Regions from separate parts of the Desulfitobacterium hafniense DCB-2 genome, predicted to be linked through region 2. Evidence: riboswitches for the same ligand, from Rfam matches in the RefSeq annotation. Region 2 holds a riboswitch; each other region holds the start of a gene.
What was found. A riboswitch is a leader RNA that binds a small molecule or an ion and turns the genes downstream of it on or off. The one in region 2 is predicted to bind molybdenum cofactor.
Positions count from the first base shown of each region.

Region 1: linked by a shared signal. The riboswitch ahead of DHAF_RS13810 (molybdopterin-binding protein) and the one ahead of DHAF_RS11030 (Crp/Fnr family transcriptional regulator) in region 2 are both predicted to bind molybdenum cofactor.
Region 3: linked by a shared signal. The riboswitch ahead of DHAF_RS08470 (fibronectin type III domain-containing protein) and the one ahead of DHAF_RS11030 (Crp/Fnr family transcriptional regulator) in region 2 are both predicted to bind molybdenum cofactor.

Region 1 is NC_011830.1:2,961,866-2,966,079, reverse strand. Features, by position in the region: partial or broken gene DHAF_RS13830 (AraC family ligand binding domain-containing protein) at 1-120, shown strand, start outside; gene DHAF_RS13825 (DMT family transporter) at 146-1,063, shown strand; gene DHAF_RS13820 (4Fe-4S dicluster domain-containing protein) at 1,208-1,804, shown strand; gene DHAF_RS13815 (Crp/Fnr family transcriptional regulator) at 1,809-2,513, opposite strand; molybdenum cofactor riboswitch at 2,650-2,802, shown strand; gene DHAF_RS13810 (molybdopterin-binding protein) at 2,795-3,817, shown strand; gene DHAF_RS13805 (VWA domain-containing protein) at 4,058-4,214, opposite strand, start outside.
Region 2 is NC_011830.1:2,399,388-2,403,601, forward strand. Features, by position in the region: gene DHAF_RS11025 (translation factor GTPase family protein) at 1-1,384, shown strand, start outside; molybdenum cofactor riboswitch at 1,624-1,755, shown strand; gene DHAF_RS11030 (Crp/Fnr family transcriptional regulator) at 1,888-2,610, shown strand; gene DHAF_RS11035 (FecCD family ABC transporter permease) at 2,617-3,657, shown strand; gene DHAF_RS11040 (ABC transporter ATP-binding protein) at 3,654-4,214, shown strand, end outside.
Region 3 is NC_011830.1:1,807,793-1,812,006, reverse strand. Features, by position in the region: gene DHAF_RS08475 (cell wall-binding repeat-containing protein) at 1-334, opposite strand, end outside; gene DHAF_RS08470 (fibronectin type III domain-containing protein) at 485-1,768, opposite strand; molybdenum cofactor riboswitch at 1,884-2,013, opposite strand; gene DHAF_RS08465 (helix-turn-helix domain-containing protein) at 2,386-3,501, shown strand; gene DHAF_RS08455 (Hsp20/alpha crystallin family protein) at 4,141-4,214, shown strand, end outside.

The sequences.
Region 1 (4,214 bases), 560 kb from region 2:
ATTGACGTGGCATTGCAGACCGGGTTTACTGATCAAAGCCATTTTTCTAACTTTTTCAAAAAGTTTATCGGGCTAACCCCAAAACAATACAGGAGCATTTTTAAGGATTCTCAAAGCTGATTTTTTTTGAATGGAAAGGGGTTTCATGGACACAAGAAAAGAGCTTCAAGGACATTTGCTGGCATTTATGACGATTTTTATTTGGGGTACAACCTTTATATCCACCAAGTTGCTTTTAGAATCCATAACGCCTGTGGAAATACTTTTCTTAAGGTTTGCGATTGGTTTTCTTATCTTGCTCCTCGCTTATCCTCACAGGCTCAGGATCAGGGAAAGAAAGCAGGATCTATATTTTGCCGCCGCCGGTTTATGCGGGGTTACCCTGTATTTCCTGCTTGAAAATATAGCATTAACCTATACTTTCGCCTCCAATGTAGGGGTAATTGTCGCAATCTCACCTTTTTTTACCGCTTTGTTTGCTCATCTGTTTTTAGATACTGAGAAATTGAGGGTGCGGTTTTTTATAGGTTTTAGTGTTGCTGTTGTCGGGATTATCCTGATCAGCTTTAACGGAAGCAACAACCTGCAACTGAATCCCTTGGGAGATATACTGGCTGTTTTAGCTGCCGTGGTATGGGCCGCCTATTCTGTGCTGACCAAGAAAATAAGCGGGTTTCACTACAACACCATTCAGGCAACACGGAGAATTTTCTTCTATGGGTTGGTGTTTATGATACCCGCTTTATGCATATTGGGGTTCAATCCGGACATAACTGAATTAACACGACCAAATAACCTATTCAATATTCTGTTTTTAGGGTTGGGGGCATCGGCGCTTTGCTTTGTGACCTGGAACTCGGCGGTGAAACTATTGGGCGCAGTCAAAACCAGCGTTTATATTTATCTGGTTCCTGTCATAACCGTTATTACTGCCGTTATTGTGCTGCGTGAGGAAATTACCGGAGTTTCAGTATTGGGAATTGTACTGACATTAACAGGGTTATTGATTTCGGAGAGGAAAGGCAGGCATATCCCTCAGCAGACAGAAGCGAGTAAAGCTTAGCAACCCCAAATGACATTTTAAGCATAGTCAAATGGCTATGCTTTTTATTTGCCGCTGTGAACTTGAGAAGTGTGACCCAAAACACAACACCAGAGTCTGGGGATGGTACAATAAGTTCAAATGATGAGCAATGGAGGAGGCATAATGATCGATCATCCTGGCTTTGTCCTGGAGCACTGCCGGAGAAACTGCGGTAAATCTGCTCAGGACTGGTCTTTATTACACCAACAGTTAGAGCAGATGCTCAAGAATCTGGATTTATTATCCCATTTGAAGCAAAAGTTTCCGGTGATTCATTATCATCATTTACCGAAGATCAGCATAGCCGGTTGTCCTAACGCTTGTTCCCAGCCCCAAATCAAAGATATCGGTCTGACCGGTTTTCTTATGCCTAAGCTTACGGAGGCGGGGTGTACGGGCTGCCAGGCCTGCTGCCGTTCTTGTCAGGAAGGTGCCTTATCCTGGCAGGGAGAGCTGGAATTTGAGCCGACGAAGTGCATTGGCTGCGGGGATTGTGTCCGTTCCTGCCCCACAGATAAAATCCTCCCCGGGGAATCGGGATGGACTCTTCATCTCGGCGGACGCCTGGGAAGGCATCCCCAATTGGCGCGATTGTCCAGGGAAAAGCTCCAGACTTCTGAACTTCCCCGGATCATTGGCCGCATCCTTGAAGACTATATAGACAATGGCCTGCCTCAGGAAAGGCTTACTCATTTTCTGGACCGCCGACCGCACCTGTAAGGTTTTACAAAGAGTTTTGGCGTTCGTGAATCCAGCTCCTCAGTTGCTCTAAATCGCTGATGGTGATTTGTTTTTTCTCCATTTTAAGTATTCCTAAATCCCGCAATTCGCTTAAGATGCGGCTCACGGATTCCCGCGCTAAGCTGCACATTCCCGCCAGCTCGGTAGCGGTCAGAGGAACAGTGATCAGAATTCCCTCAGGGGTCTCCTGGCCGTGGACATGAGCCAGGGCAAAGAGTTTGGCCCCCAGCCGGGAACGAGCATCCCCCAGAGCGATGTTTTTGATTTGCCGGTAGGCTCTGCGGAGATCCAAAGCCATGTTTTGATAAAAAGGCAGAAGGGTGGAAGGATTTTCCTTAAAATACTGGACCAGTGCTTTGCGATCCAAAACGAAAACATCGGAGGCTTCAGCAGTGAGGGCTGCATAAGGATAAGTTTTACTATCTAAAACAACTTCCGGAAAAAATGCGGGCGGCTGCAGAATCCGGAAAATTTTTTCGGTAAATTCACTCATAAGCAGGATTTGAATGCGGCCTTTGAGCAAAAAATAAACTGAGTTGCTTTCTTCTCCGAAAAAGAAAAGGAATTGCTTTGCTGCATAATGGCGAACCCGTCCATGAGCAGAACAAAACTCCCAAAATGAATCGGGCAGTTCCTGCCAGTTAGGATTGCTTTTAAATAGTTCAAACCCGGTGATATTACTAGCCATACTTCTCTTCCTCTCATAAACTATCATAGAAGTTTATTATGAAGAAAATTCTCTATTCCTTGGCAGAAACCCTTTAAAAGTAGAAAAAACTATTTTCTTGAGCAGTGAGACATTCCCTGATTGCTGCTTATGGTTTATAATAGGGAATGGCCGAGCCATATTTCCTACTGACTGAAGCAAGTCTGACGCTATCTACGGAATTTTGGCCGTTTCAGAAATATCTGAAACCAGGGTATGCTTAGAAATGAACATGCCTTCCGTAAAGAAAAGGAGGAACCCCTATGCAGAAGATTAAAGTACAGGATGCGATTGGATCGGTGCTTATGCACGATCTGACACAAATTATTCCAGGAAAAACAAAAGACGCCCGCTTTAGAAAGGGTCATGTGATCAAAGAAGAGGATATTCCCACCCTGCTTAGTATGGGAAAAGAGCATATTTTTGTCTGGGATCAGACTCCGGGTCTTATTCACGAAGATGAAGCGGCGGAGCGCCTGGCCAAGGCTGTGGCCGGTCCGGGGCTTTCTTTCAGTGAAACGAAAGAGGGAAAGGTCAATCTGATTGCTGAAGAGGATGGTTTAATCTATGCTTCGGAAGAAGGGATCTACGCCCTTAATTCTTTGGAATATATTATTCTTGCCACCCTTCATAATCACCGCCCGGTGAAGAAAGGGCAGAAGATAGCCGGGACCAGAGTGGTTCCTTTGATGATTGATGAAAATGTCGTGATCGAAGCGGAAGGAATCGCCCGCCGCTTCGAGGAACCCATTCTGCAAATCCGCCCCCTGCAATCCAAAAAGGTTGGGGTGGTGACCACGGGAAGTGAAGTATACCATGGCCGTATCCAGGATAAATTCGGACCGGTTCTGCAAAGAAAAGTGGCTGAATGGGGTTCTGTCCTGCTGGGGCAAACCTTCGCCGACGATGATGTGGAGATGATTCAGGAACGCATCCGCGAGCATATCGAACAAGGCGCGGAAATGGTCCTGGTCACCGGCGGCATGTCCGTGGATCCCGATGATTTAACCCCTACAGCCATCAAAGGTCTGGGGGGAGAGTTGATCACTTATGGCACTCCTGTTCTTCCCGGAGCCATGCTGTTGCTGGCTTACCTGGATGATATCCCGATTCTGGGATTGCCCGGATGTGTCATGTACTCAAGAAAAACGGTCTTTGACCTGGTGGCCACCCGCATTCTGGCCGGTGAGCGGCTTACCCGCCTGGAAATTGCCAAATACGGTCATGGCGGCTTGTGCCTGGAGTGTCCGGAATGTACCTATCCTCACTGTCCCTTCGGCAAATAAGCGTTAAAAAAAACCCGGCTTCGCCGTGCCTTAAACGCATACTTACGAAGGAGGCGAAGTCGCTGGTTGCCCTTATACTTTCTGATAGTGCAAGGTAAGGGAGCCTCGCCCAACGGCTTTAGGTAATTTAAAGCAGTTGGCGAGGCTCCCTTTTTTACAACCTTTGCTCAGCCAAATTACCAACCTGTTGGCAATTTGGCTGAGCAATGGACCGTTGATAAAAGAGCTGGCGCCGCTTCTTCAGGAGAAGACTTTTTTAGAGATCTGCCATAGATCACTGAGGTTCCGGCAGGGAAAAACCCGGGTGCAATAGTTTCTGTACTCGTCCATAAGATTGTCCGGCAAAGTCCAATCCTTTTCAGCCAAGGGGTTCAGCCAGAAGACATGCTTAATCTTC
Region 2 (4,214 bases):
CCACCTATTAATGGAGCCGGGTGAGCGGGGAAGCGGCCTTCAGTTCGGAGCGCAATGCAGTGAGGATAGCTTAAGCAAAAGCTGGCAAAGACTCGTTTTATCTCATCTGGAAGAAAAAGTTCATAAGGGTGTTCTCACAGGGTCACCGATTACCGATCTAAAAATCACTTTAGTGTCAGGCCGGGCCCATACCAAGCATACAGACGGCGGCGACTTCAGAGAGGCCACCTACCGCGCGGTGCGTCAGGGGTTAATGGAAGCGGAGTCCATCCTGTTGGAGCCTTATTATGCTTTTCAGCTGGAATTGCCGGAAAAAATGGTGGGACGGGCCATGAACGATGTGGAAAAAATGCATGGAACCTGCCAGCTTGCCCGGATAGAAGGGGAGCGGGCAACTCTTACCGGCAGTGCCCCCGTGGCGACAATGAGAAACTATCAGCAGGAGGTCATGGCTTACAGCAAAGGTCTGGGCAGGCTTTTTTGCAGCCTGAAGGGTTATGAACCCTGCCATAATCCGGATGAGGTCATAGCTATGGCCGGGTACGACCCGGAAAGGGATGTGGATAATCCTGCCGATTCCGTATTTTGTGCCCAGGGTTCCGGCTATTTGGTCCCCTGGTATCAAGTCAAGGAATATATGCATGTGGAAAGCTATTTCGCCAAAGAGAGTGAATTCATAGATGCAGAGTCTCATCTGCAGATACCCTATGCCGAGGAAAGGTGGATCGACCCGGAGGAGATCGACAGGATCCTCAACCAGACCTATTATGCCAACCAAGGCAAAAAATCCCTTTGGCAGAAACGGAAAAAAGCTGTGGAAAGCTATTATAGACCACCTGCCGATTTAAACAAACCTAAAGAAAGCCAGGAAGAATATCTTCTTGTGGACGGCTATAATATTATCTTTGACTGGCCGGAACTGAAAGAGCTTGCCCAGGATAATATGGATGGAGCCAGGATAAGGCTGCTTGATATCCTAAGCAATTATCAGGGGATTCGCAAGTGCCGGATTATCGTCGTCTTCGATGCTTATCGTGTTCAGGGGCATCCCGAGGAAGCCATCGATTATCATAATATCCTGATGGTCTATACCAAAGAAGCGCAAACCGCGGATCAATATATTGAAAGGTTTGCTTATGATCATCAGAAAAAGTATAAGATCACCGTGGCTACCTCCGATGGCCTGCAGCAGATCATTATCAGAGGGGCAGGGTGCGCCTTATTATCCGCCCGAGATTTGAAGGAAGAAGTCATAATGGCCAATAAACAGGTCATCGAGGCTTATCAGGCACAACAAACGCCGACCCGGCATTATCTGAAGGATGCCTTATCTGCCGAAAGCGAACAGCAGATGAAAGAGTTCCTTAAAAGAGAGAAGGATTAGCTCTCAATGCCCCTGCGCATCGCTAAATTTATTTTGCAATATATTTAGGGATGCAGGGGTATTTGCTGGAAATCTGTTGGAAATGCAACCGACATGGACCGGGAGTTGTGTTATACTTGCTTATATCAGAGAATATTGTGTTGAGTTTGTTAGCTTTATAACCATTCCTGTTATAATTATTTATGTTATGAGCGGTTGTGTCATAATCCATTGAATAGAGACCCAACAGAATAGTGAAATCTTTCGAATCGTTTCCCGCTAAAGCCATGCTATGCGGGGGCGATCTGAGCAAAGGCTCACAGGGTCGGCATAGAAATGTACCGGCCTCCCGCAAAGGGGTATCCTGTCTGGGATGCCTCAGGAAAGAAAGGTGCAAAGACCCAGAATGATGGGATTTTAGGCGCATTTTCGATTGTGAGCGAAAGTGCGCTTTTGCTATTGTTTTTGCTTTTGGTAACCAAGGGTTCCGTAGAGGCCTTAGAGGAGAAGAAGGGGGAAAAAGGATGGCAGACTGTCTTTCCGCAATGCGTTCGGTGGAATTTCTGAGTCATTTTTCCGATGATGAGCTCCAGGAGATTGGCAAATGCCTGCTGACCAGGGTGCAGAGGTACAAAAAGGGTGAAAAAGTTTTTGAGGCGGGTCAACCCGCTGTTTCCATGGGCGTTATTCTGCAGGGAAGGGTGTATATCGAGGATGATGATGCTTTCGGGAACAGGAGCATTCTGGCGGAACTGCACCAGGGGGATACCATGGCCGGCAGCTGTGTCTGTGCCCAAAGGCCCAGTTATCTCACCTCCTTTATCGCCGCGGAGCCGTCGGAGATTCTATTGCTGAATTGCGGAACGATCTATACGAACTGCAATAAAAGCTGCAGTATTCGCGGCAAGATGCTGGAAAATCTCCTGAAAATTATTGCGGCGGAGGCGGTCACTCAGAGCCGCAAACTCAAATGCTTATCACAACGGAGTATCAGGGGAAAATTGCTGGCTTTTTTCTCTTACTGTGTTCAGGAAAAGGGAGAAAACAGCTTCACTATCCGTTTTTCCAGACAGGAATTGGCGGATTTTCTTTGTTTAAACCGCAGTGCCATGTCCAAAGAGCTGGGCAAGATGCGGGATGACGGTCTGCTGCGCTTTGACCGGAACTATTTTGAGATGCTGTCTTGCGAAGTCAAAAGGGAATCACCGGCACAGGATAAGATGACTACTTTTTTGAAAGCTATTTGATGTGGGGTGCTGATCATCGAATTGAAGGGAACCAATAATCAGCCTTGGCAGCTGGGTGCCATTCTGGGGACCGGTGTTTTGACCGTTGCCTTAAGCCTGACCGCTCTTTGCCTGGGCCGATATGAATTGTCCATAATTGATGTGGTGAAAATACTGCTTTCCGCCTTTGGGGATTTGCAGCAGACCTGGACCGACGCCATGGCGGATGTGGTCTTTCAGGTGCGGTTGCCGCGGGTTTTCGCCGCTTTATTAGTAGGAGCCGGTCTTTCCATTTCCGGGACAACCTATCAGGGAATATTCAAAAATCCCCTGGTCTCTCCCGATCTTTTGGGGGTGTCCTCCGGCGCTTGTGTGGGAGCGGCCTTGGCCATCTTAAACGGCCTGGATGCAGGGGGAATTCAGATCTGTGCCCTCCTGGGCGGGCTGCTGGCCGTGGCCATTACCACAACCATTCCCAAGTTGCTGAGAAACAGCTCCAACTTAATTCTTGTGCTGGCGGGAATTATTGTCGCCGGCTTTATGAGCTCCGCTCTAGGATTGCTGAAATATGTGGCAGACCCGGAAACCCAGCTGCCGGAGATCGTTTTCTGGCAAATGGGCAGCTTGGCCACCACCTCCATGGGTGACGTCATGATGATTGTGCCGGCGATGCTGATCAGCATGGCCTTATTGATAGCCGTACGGTGGCGCATCAATATTCTCTCTCTAGGAGATGAAGAGGCCGGTTCCTTAGGGATTAATATCAGGGTGATCCGCGGCCTGGCCATTGTCTGTTCCACCATCACTACGGCTTGTGCGGTATGCATCAGCGGTACTGTAGGCTGGATTGGCCTGGTTGTTCCCCATCTCTGCCGTATGCTGGTTGGGCCGGATAATACCCGGGTCATTCCCTTATCCATCTTCGTGGGAGCCTCATTTATGCTGGTGGTCGATACGGTTGCCCGCACTGTGACCAGCGGTGAAATCCCCCTGAGCATTCTCACCGGATTCATCGGTGCACCTCTCTACGGTTGGCTATTATTTAAGCAGAGGATGAAAATAAAATGAACAGCTTATTGGAAGTCAATCAGGCAGCCTTCGCTTACCCTGGCGGCAAGACTGTGTTCAAAGATGTTAACTTTACGATCTCCCCGGGGCAGATACTGTCCATTATCGGGCCTAACGGTGCCGGCAAATCGACGCTGCTGAACTGTATCGCCGGGTTTAATACCTTGAATCGGGGCAGTATCCGCATCGAAGGGATACCTTTGCCGAAAATGAACCGCAAAGCCATAGCCCGCTATATTGGCTATGTTCCCCAGATCCATAACCCGGCCTATGGTTATTCCATACGGGATTTTGTGGTGATGGGCCGTGCTCCTTATATCAGCACCTTCCGCATGCCGGGCCGGGAAGACTTCGCCAAAGCGGATGCGGCCATTGCGGCCATGGGGATTTCCCATCTGGCTCAGCGGCCATACACCGATGTGAGCGGAGGGGAGCGGCAGCAGGCCACCATTGCCCGGGTGATTGTGCAGGAGCCCCAAATCATTATGCTGGACGAACCCACTTCAGCCCTGGACTTTGGCAACCAATTAAGAACTGTCCGGATGATTAAGGAATTG
Region 3 (4,214 bases), 590 kb from region 2:
CCTGAGCCGGAATCACCCTGATCCGGTTGTCAGTTGGAATATACAGATTCCCGGCATCATCAAAATTGAGGCCGCCATTGGGGATTCTAATTGTGGCATCTTTGGCAGGGCCATTATCCCCTAATTCCCCTGTCGCTTTTTTGGTCCCCGCTACAGTAGCGATTTCTCCCACGCCAATTCCAGGGAAACTCAATAAAGGAGCCGGCTGCGCAGCTGCCGCATACACCCTTGCCGAAGGAAATGTGCCCCAAAGGCTGAATACCATAATCAATAAAGTAAACCAGGCAACAGCTTTCCGCTTATAGACTTTTGCTGGAGACCACTTTGAATTCATCTCTTTTATCCCCTTATTTCTAAATATCAATCATCATCCACTTTGTTTATAGCTACTCTGGCCTGTCCTAATCTGCTTAAAAGGAAAGTTTCCCCGAAGTTAACCGAGGAAACTTTCCAGTTTTTTGGCCACCTTACGGAGAGAAATTAGTTATTTGGCCGCTCCTGATCCGGCCCAGGAGAATCCTACTGAACCCGCAGCATTGACCGGCACAACACGCACATAATAGGTTCTGTTGGAAACAAGGCCGGTTAAAGTTGTCGAATCACCGATAACACCGCTATCTGCTAAGCTGTACACTGCCGTCAGCGGGTCAGCATAAACTGTTGAATCGGCAATATACACATCAAAAGTATCGGTATACGGAGTAATGTTGCTATAATCCCAGGCAACATCCAGTTCCCCAGAAGATGTACCTGCCACAGCTGTCGGGATATTATCCAGCCACCCTGGCAGATCATCGCTCACTGTAGTAAAAGAAAGCGATCCTGGGGTACTGAAGGTATTGCTGCTCACATCGGTAAAGCTGGGCAACGTCAGGCTGTAGCTGTGGCTGGCATCATCGGCCCGGTTATAGACAGGATTGGTGTTGCCGTTCACCGTCTCAGGAAAGAAAAACGTAGTTTGGGCTGCATTGGCATGAGGGGTATAACATTCCGCATTGGCGGTTGCCGACCCGTTAATCGTTGGATCCTGGACCACGGCAGGACTGCCCATAAGATCCGTCCGGACATAGTTGCTGCTCAGGTCAGACAGGAATGTTGAAAGTGACGAAGAGTCGATAGGCCTGTCAAAAACAACCCCCAGATTGGATTCATAGCTCCAGTCCGTCCCAGCAGCCGGACCGCCGAAGAAGGTCACGACGGGAGCCACATTGCTGTAACCTCCAAGTGAGTCAGGTGTTCTGAAGGTGAAGGTAAAGCCCACCCTGTCGGTATAGTTGCCCAGGGTTTTTCCGGGGCCGCTTCCTGAGCCGCCACCGCCGGCACCTTGGGCATCAGCCAAAGTGGCGGCATTGATGACCACATCATACAAGGTATCGTCTGCCAAAGCGGAAGCGAAGCTCAGGGTAACCGTGCTGCCATTGGTCAGACCCGAATCGGTCACACCGCTTGCATTACTGCCCACCTGTAAATTGGTGTAAGTGAAAGAAGCCGGCGTATAAGGAGAGTTGTGCAGCTTAACCTGAAACTGTCCCCCTGTCACCTGGCTGGAGGCTAAGGATTTATTGAAATAGAGATTCAAGGTTGCCGTACCGCCGGTTTTGGTATATTCATACCCGTTAAAATCCAAGGACTTATTGCCCGTACCGGAGCCTGTGCCGTTGTAATTCAGCGCGAAGGCTGAAGGAACAAAGGAAGCGATCATCAAAACCGCCACCATGAGAACTGAAAAAAACTGCGTTCTTTTACGGCTTAAGAATTCTTTCATCATAATTTACCCTCCTTTAAAATCAGAGCAGGAGCACTCCACCGGGTCCTACTGATAGGCTTATCCCCGTCATTATCAAACACCAATCTTACTCTTCTTCCTGCTTCACCTTGATTGCAAAGCACTTTTCTTCCCTCCTTTTCAAACGTGAAGGCCTATCCGTTTCCAGACACACCCTGAGGACTTTCGTCCTGGCCGGCAACCGTAGAATTCCCTTAGGTCTCACCAGCTTGGAGATATATTATATTGGTGCCTGAACCTTATGTATTAGGCATATATTATATATGCCTTTAGTCAAAATCATTATAACACAATATAACCAAATTGAAAGTACTTTTTATTAGCTTTCAAGATGGTTTATATTAGTTTATGTAGATTTTTATCCCCTTTCTTTTCCTAAAACAATAGAAAAAGAGTTTTTTACTTGTCATGTTGGCATAAATACAATATGACTTTAGGCATTATTTGCTATAGCACCGGCTTTCAAAACAGCTGTTGTGCACTATTTCTATTACAAGTTCTGGTTCATTTTGATGGGAGCGATATTTCTTTTCAGGAGCTCAAGCCTTGATGATTGCTGCAATTCATGGCATAATATCCCATAGGAGGTGAGCCACCAAGTGGATTTTGGCAGTCACTTAAGACAACTAAGAGAGAATCATATGCTTTCAACCTCCAGGTTATCTAAGCTATCCGGCTTAAGCCAATCCTTTATCTTCAGGATCGAGTCTGGAGAAAAACAACCGACCCTGGAAACCCTGCGCAAGTTGGCCCAAGGGTTGGGCATCAGCCTGGGAGAGCTGCTCGGTGAGGAAATGCTGAGCGAGCCTCAATCACCAAAAATCAGCCGGATTATCGGTAATATACGAAAACTCCCCGTTGAGCAGGTGGATGCCCTTGATTTATTTTTGGCTTCCCTTTCTTCCAGTTACGCCGTGGGGGAAAACCCGCTGACAGTACAGGCCATTAATCTCAAAAATTCTGCCGGGGACGGCTTTGAAATGGAGGTAGTCTTTTCTTCCAATGTCTCGGCTATTATGGAGCATAGAATCCCTGACGGCACAAACCGAAATATGGCAGGATTCCATCTCTATGACGGTGAGATGAAGGAGATTCCGATTGAAATTATTTCGGGAAGCAAGAAAATGCTGGGGCAAAGGGCGGAAAGAATCTTCGTGATCAAACCCAAAATCCGGCTTACGGACGGAAGATTTTATAAGCTAACCATATCTAAGCTGCTGCAGGCTAATAATTATAAGTACTTGAAAGAAAACCACACCATATTGTTTACGACACGGGAGATTGTCGATATCACTCCATATAATAAGAAGCTATGCAGCCCTTATCTTTCCTTGGCCCTGGAGAAAAGCAATATCAATTCCGGTGACGAAAATATCCCGGTTAATACCGAAATCAGACTGACTTTTTCCAATAATGTGATTACGAAAGCAGTGCGCGATAATAACCTGCATTGCTTTTCTTTGCGCAGCAGCAAAAACCAGATTGTAGAGATCGATGTCATCATGGGGGACCCCGATGATAATTCCGATAAGAAAAAGGAGATTGTGATCCGTCCCCAACAGCACCTACTGGCAAATACTCTTTATATCCTGACCATTTCCGAAAACCTGCAGGGGGGCAATCAGAAGCTGCTGGGAAGGGATAAAGCGATTATCTTCACTACCGATGAGACCGGCGCCGCTACTGCCGGACAGGGCGGGGTAGGGATTGCCTAGACTTATCTACATCTACCCCAAGATAACACCATCAAAGCAGATTTTAAAAAGAGCCCCTCATCGCAGAATTAGACTACGATGAGAGGCTCTTTATTGTAATCCTCCAGCAGTGCATTTACGTTTAGAGCGTCACACAAAAACAAACATATCTGCCTACCCTCTCCCAACTTCCCTATGGTGTATTGCAAAAAAAGAGGGCTCTTTCCTTTTACTGAACAACACTTTCGCATGCCCTCAAATGGTGCGTCAATGCACCATTTGAACTCCCTTCCCCATTTCACCGATTCTTCTCGCTCCTGGCAAAGAAGAAGGTGCCATGATATGAATTCAACTTATCCATTTGAGCTCCTAAAAATGGTTGAAAGTTTTAAAAAAGCAGCGATTTTCTGTGATCGATAAAACTATTTCAGGCTAAAAGGGCAAGATAAAAAAATATAGTCAAAGAAGGTCAAAACCCCGCCTTGAACCTCCTGCAGAAAAGTTATATAAATAAATTGTAAAGGTCAGTTTTGGTCAGTCAACATAAGCGAACTCAAGGAGGTGGCGCTGTATGTTTTAGTTAAATTATAAGGCTTTGGAGCCTTGCTTACCCTTACCATTGCTTAAATTCAAGTAAAAGTACAGACGGAGGTGTTGTTTATGTTTGATTTAGTCCCCTTTGAAGGAAGAAATTCAGGTTTGCCAAGGAAATCCCGCAATCTCTTTGACATTGA